Linked DNA regions of Pelosinus fermentans DSM 17108. The protein of the gene in region 1 interacts with the protein of each later gene in a pairwise test. Links are inferred from orthologs where the notes say so. Each region holds a gene or a part of one and is shown in the gene's direction. Other genes may lie near its edges.

Evidence for each region.
Region 2: the proteins of kdsB (region 1) and FR7_RS06500 interact in binary tests that used the Escherichia coli proteins (3 or more experiments, as listed by UniProt). The link is inferred for Pelosinus fermentans DSM 17108 from one-to-one orthologs.

Annotation. Positions count from the first base shown.
Region 1 is NZ_AKVN02000001.1:826,719-829,950, forward strand. The notes cover bases 336-3,232. They hold kdsB (3-deoxy-manno-octulosonate cytidylyltransferase), read left to right. Parts: upstream 336-1,371; coding sequence 1,372-2,094; downstream 2,095-3,232. Other genes in these bases: lpxK (tetraacyldisaccharide 4'-kinase), read left to right, coding at 336-1,189; kdsA (3-deoxy-8-phosphooctulonate synthase), read left to right, coding at 2,274-3,098. Outside these bases: FR7_RS03740 (3-deoxy-D-manno-octulosonic acid transferase), read left to right, coding at 1-5; more of lpxK, read left to right, coding at 23-335. UniProt on the Escherichia coli protein: Activates KDO (a required 8-carbon sugar) for incorporation into bacterial lipopolysaccharide in Gram-negative bacteria.
Region 2 is NZ_AKVN02000001.1:1,475,032-1,478,124, forward strand. The notes cover bases 70-2,827. They hold FR7_RS06500 (TetR/AcrR family transcriptional regulator), read left to right. Parts: upstream 70-1,027; coding sequence 1,028-1,627; downstream 1,628-2,827. Other genes in these bases: ilvN (acetolactate synthase small subunit), read left to right, coding at 70-199; FR7_RS06495 (DUF441 domain-containing protein), read right to left, coding at 264-722; FR7_RS24410 (hypothetical protein), read left to right, coding at 1,720-1,848; FR7_RS06505 (radical SAM protein), read left to right, coding at 1,886-2,758. Outside these bases: more of ilvN, read left to right, coding at 1-69; FR7_RS06510 (acyl-CoA dehydrogenase), read left to right, coding at 3,081-3,093. UniProt on the Escherichia coli protein: Involved in response to both electrophiles and reactive chlorine species (RCS). Represses the transcription of the nemRA-gloA operon by binding to the NemR box.

The DNA of each region.
Region 1 (3,232 bases):
ATTGAACAAAGGCGGAACAAGTATGCGCCAACGTGAAGAAATACAACTTTATTTATATCGATTAATACATGGTGAAGAACCAGGCATTCTTACAGATTTTCTGCTGGGTGTACTGCATATTTTCTCTGTTATTTATGGCTGGGCTGTGCTTTGTAAGCTAGCCTTATATAAGTATGGAATTTTAAGGCAGCACAAGCTGAATTGCCATGTGATTAGTCTGGGGAATATTACAGTAGGCGGAACTGGTAAAACTCCTACTGCTCAGCGATTGGCTACGATCATTCGGGACATGGGGTATCGAGTAGTCATTTTAAACCGCGGCTATCGGGCTGGGTGGAGAGGGCAGATTGGTTTGGTGTCAGATGGGGAAAAAATCTATATGTCGGCAGCGGAAGCTGGGGATGAAGCCTATTTGTTAGCAAAAAGCCTGCCTAAGGTTTCAGTAGTAATCGGGAGCAATCGCATTATTACAGGGGAATATGCTGTGAATGAGCTAAAGGCAGATGTTATTATCTTAGATGATGGATTTCAGCATTGGCAATTGGCACGTGATTTGGATATTGTATTAATTGATTCTCTCAACATGTTTGGCAATCAATTTATGCTGCCAAGGGGAACTCTGCGAGAACCTTTGTCCAATTTATCCCGGGCACAAATCTTTTTACTGACAAAAATCGATCAGTCAAGCCTTGAGGCGAGGGAAATGATTTATAGTACCTTGGATCAATACAATAAAAAGGCCTTAGTTGTGGAAAGTATTCATAAACCCCGGTGTTTCGTGGAAATTGAAGAATGGTATAAAGGAACAATAGGGCGTAAGAACGTGCCGTTAGAAAGTGTCCGGGGTCATAAAGTACTGGCTTTTTCGGCTATCGGCAACCCTTCTTCCTTTGAACAGACCATTTTGGATCTTGGCGTATCCGATGTATGCGGCGTAAGATATGTTGATCATCATGATTATACGATGGCAGAAATGCAGTATATTATGCAAAAAGCCGTAGATGAAAATGTATATGCCTTGGTTACCACAGAAAAAGACGCAGTAAAGATTCCTGCAGAATTCATTCACTCAGATCGTCCATTGCCTTTATATGTCCTGAGCATTGCTGTATTCTTTACAGAAGGCTATGAAGATCTAATGGGTTTAATTAAGAAAGTAGAAAATAAGCAGGATGCTGCTGAAATATGATGTAATTACAGAATGGAGATACGTTAAAAAGAAACGTTGAACCGCGAAGGTCACGAAGTTATATGAAGAACACGAAGACGAGTATTATAACCACTTCGCGTTCTTCACTTCCCGGTCGGCAGCTTCGCATCTTCGCGTTTTAAACAGCTTTTTTATACTGTTAGATAAGGGAGGTTTATTCTATGAATATAGTATGTGTCATTCCAGCACGGTATTCATCAACTCGGCTTCCTGGTAAGCCCTTAGCGGATATAGCTGGCAAGCCAATGATACAACATGTATATGAAAGGGCTGCTCTGGCAAAGCGCCCCCAGCGTGTGATTGTGGCAACTGACCATCCGTTAGTATTAGAAGCAGTTAAAAAATTTGGCGGTGAGGTTTTGCTGACATCTGCGGATCATCCTACGGGCACCGACCGGCTGGCCGAAGTTGCAGAGCAATGTCCCGATGTGGATTTAATTATTAATGTCCAGGGGGACGAGCCTATGATCGAGCCAGAGGTGATTGATCAATTAGCCAGCGCTTTTGATAACCAGCCTGATCTCAATATGGCTACGTTAATGACTCAAATGGATACGAGTGAGTATCAGGTTCCAGGTGCCGTAAAAGTAATCACGGATTTACAAGGCTATGCCTTATATTTCTCTCGTTCCCTGATTCCTTTTCCTCGTGTGGAAGTCGGTTTGCCAGTCTTTAAGCATATCGGGATATATGCGTATCGGCGGGAATTTCTGCTGAAATATGCAAAATTAGCTCCAACCCCTTTAGAAAAGACGGAATCATTAGAACAATTACGAGCCCTGGAACATGGCTATCGCATAAAAGTAATCGAAACCAATTTCAAATCCATTGGCGTAGATACCCTAGAAGATTTGGAAAAAGTAAATTTGCTGTTAAAGAATTAGAATTGTGGGGTAACCGAAAATTATAACCTGAGAAAAAAACGCTGAACCGCGAAGGCACGAAGAAATGCAAAGGACACGAAGAGGTATTATATATCCCGTTTCTTCGCATCTTCGCGTTTCAATATTTTTTGATTTGTATTTCAAATTTGTTAATTAACATTAAGCAGGAGGTTTTTTCTATGAATACAGTTAATATTGGTTCTATTACAGTGGGGGCAAAAAATCCTATTGCTTTGATTGCCGGGCCTTGCGTGATTGAAGGAGTAGAGCGTACGCTAAAAATTGGTAAGGCGATCAAAGAAATCACGGATAGACTGGGTATTCCATATATCTTTAAAGCATCCTTTGATAAAGCCAATCGCTCCTCTTATTCCTCTTTTCGCGGGCCAGGTCTTACAGAAGGCTTAGCAATACTGAGCCACATCAAAAAAGAGCTGGGTGTTCCTGTCGTAAGTGATATTCATTCCAGTGAGCAAGTAAATCCTGCTGCAGAAGTATTGGATATCTTACAAATTCCAGCTTTCTTATGCCGTCAGACGGATTTACTAAATGATGCTGCAAAGACAGGGAAAGTCATTAATGTGAAAAAAGGGCAATTCTTAGCACCAAACGATATGAAAAATGTAGTTGCCAAAATTCGCGAGGCAGGCAATGAGAATATTCTTCTTACAGAGCGAGGTGCAAGCTTCGGCTATAATAACCTGGTTGCCGATATGCGCTCCTTGCCCATTATGCGTTCCTTTGGTTATCCGATTGTTTTTGATGCGACTCATAGTGTACAATTACCTGGAGGGGCAGGTACGACTTCAAGCGGACAGAGGGAATTTGTACCCTATCTGACTCGGGCAGCTGTAGCAGTAGGGGTTGATGTTTTATTTATGGAAGTTCATGATAATCCCGCCGAGGCGTTATCCGATGGACCTAACATGCTATATATTGAGCAACTAGAAGACTTGCTCAAAGATGTCCAAGCTCTCGACAATGTAGTCAGAAAACATAAGTAATTAAAACTTGATCTAAGTGTGTTAGCTTTATAACAAAAATGAACCACAAAGACACAATGCCGCTATCGCAGCACACAAAGGGAAGTAACCCTTAGTGTCCTTTGTGCCTTTGTGGTTCACTAATTTTATTAGGG
Region 2 (3,093 bases), 650 kb from region 1 along the record:
AGACCTTGTTGATGTTGTAGAAATTTTTCGTGCTAAAATTGTAGATGTAAATAGAGAGACCTTAGTCGTCGAATTATCCGGTGAAGAATCTAAAATTGATGCTTTGTGTGAGGTATTAACTGATTTCGGCATTCTTGAAATTGTTCGTACAGGAAGAATTGCAATCTCTAGAGGACCGGTTCCTGCAAAAGATATGTAGACAAATGCTAAAAAAGGACTATAAAAGCCCAGTGCCGCAGCAGCGGCACTGGGCTTTTATGCTTTTAATTTTTAAACAACCCTATTGCACTGATAATCAAAGATACTATTCCACCTGCAATTAGAGGACCGACTGCCAGCCCTTGGAAGAAACACACTCCCACAATGGTACCAACAACTAAAGCCGTTACTGCTTCTGGCGATTCTTTCATAAAAAATACACCTTGGGCAGCGATCCAGGCGACGAGAATGCCAACAAAAATGGCCACTAAACCAATGGGGGTCTTAAATGCTTCCAAGATTCCGCTGATAGATATGCGTCCTTGAGCGATAGGTGTTAATACGGCCAAAGTTAAAATGGTAATGCCAATCGTAATGCCATGATCTTCGATATAAGGAAACCATGTATGAAAGCCTAACAGCTTTATTAGAAGCAGTATGAGTGCAGCAATTGATACAGAGTGGTTATTGCCAATAACGGATAAACATAAAATTATCAAAATAGGTAGGTTTTCCCAATTCATTTTTTCACATCCTTATGTAGTTGCATTGATCAATAAATTGTATAGTGTTATATAAAAACAATAATGAACCGCGAAGATGCGAAGAAATACAAAGGACGCGAAGGGGTGTTACAGTATTTTAATCCTCATATTCTTCGTTGTCTTCGTGTCTTCGCGGTTCAAAAGGTTTTATTTTTTAGTCGCTCAGTGTTTTTCTTAGTATGGCAGAACTTACTTATATATCATACTAACCTTAGTCAAAAAAGTCTAATAGAATCCTAAAAAAAATGTTTGACTTTTCAAGACGACTGGTCTATTATTTAAGTATGAAAAACACGACAAAAGAGAAATTAATTAAAGCAGGAGCCAAAGCAATGGTAGCAAAAAGCTATCATGCGGTAGGAATACAAGAAATACTAACAACAGTAGATGTTCCGAAAGGATCGTTCTATCATTATTTTGAATCGAAAGAAGCCTTTGGTATAGCCATTATTGAATATTACGGAGAACAATTAGCCAAGTCCATCGCAGAAAAATTAGCAAATGAAAAGGGCTCTCCTAGAGAAAAAATACAAAAGTATTTTTTAGGTATTCGGGATTATTATGCCATACATGGCTGCGGCAGAGGATGTTTGGTTGCTAAATTGGCAATTGAAGTGGAAAACCCCAGTGCTGCTATGGGAGATGCATTAAAACGGGAATTTGATAAATGGACAGCACTGTTTGCGTCTTGTATAAGAGAAGGCCAGAAAATGGGGGAAATATCATTGGAGTATGATGCAGAGTCTATGGCAGAATTCCTATATACCTCATGGGAAGGTGCACTCATTCGTATGCAAGTGAATCGCGATCTTGCACCAATTGATAAATTTATTGAACATTCTTTTGATCGAATCATACCAAGGCAGAAGCATGTGGTGAACTAGATTCCTTCACCACATAACAATTTGTGGGATAGGGGTGAATTATACACATTTATAGACGACCAGTCTATTTTAAGAGGGAGGTGACCCTACCTATGCAATATTTTGTAACTTATGATATAACAGGATTATTGCTCTATCTTATGGATTCTCAGGGGATGCAGCAGTTGTTTCTTGATTCTGCTGATAGCAGACCTCTTTTCTTGAACGCCAATTGTGTTTAAATAAAAAGATAAATTCGTAGTAGAAAGGAGCCGTAGTATGCGTTATGAAGGCGTTGTTTATCGCCCGCCTAGTGAAGCCGGCAGCTTACTGATTCAGGCTACTATTGGTTGTCCCCATAACCAATGCACATTCTGCGGAATGTATAAAGAAAAACAATTTCGCATTCGGTCGGTTGCTGATATTAAAGAAGATTTGAACCAAGCACAAAAAGTGTATCGGAATACAGTGGAGACTCTTTTTTTCCCCGACGGCAACACCATCCTGATGAAAACCTCTGATTTGGTAGAAATCATTCATTACGCGAAAGAGACTTTCTCCGGTTTACAGCGTATTACCATGTATGGTTCTTCTAAATATATCTTACGAAAATCAGAAGAGGAACTGCTTTTATTGCAGAAAAGTGGCCTTACTCGAATTCATTCTGGTATGGAATCAGGCGATGACATTGTATTAAAGCGAATTTGCAAAGGTGCAAGTGCTAAGGAGACGATTCTGGCAGGGCGTAAGGTAAAAGAAGCGGGAATTGAACTTAGTGAATATGTCATGCTGGGGATTGGTGGAAAAGAGCGTTCTATGGAGCATGCGCAAAATAGTGCTAAGGTACTCAACCAAATTAACCCGGATTTTATCCGTCTTCGTACATTCATTCCTATGGCAGGGACTCAGCTGTATGAAGAGTATCGCCAAGGGGCATTTAGACTGCTGAGCGCCCATGAAGCATTACGAGAGACTAGATTATTTATTGCCAGCCTTGAAGTAACCAGTATGTTATATAGTGATCATCATTCTAATTACGCCTATGTGAATGGGCGATTGCCTGCAGCAAAAGAAGAGATGCTGCAAACCACTGATCATTTGCTGACATTGCCAGAAGAGCATTTTCGTCCGCCTGAAGTGGGAAATCTGTAAATGATGTCATTATACAAAAAATGATTTTTATTCGATTATGGTCTTGCAATTCTCCAAAGCATGGATTAGTATTTAGAATATACAGTTAATTTTTAGGAGTTATTTTCTTCAATGTTACGTCATAAATTTTCACTCTAGTCTAAAAATTATACTGTTTTATGTTAATCATTTAGTTTGCATGCAAGATATGTTGATGCAAACTAAATGATTTGATAGATAGGAAATAAAGTATTTTTTGATTTTTAATGATTGGTGGCTTACGCCAAATGGCGTATCACATAGATTTTGTCATAATAATAATAAAATGTGGGAGGAAGAAACTATGAATTTTGAAT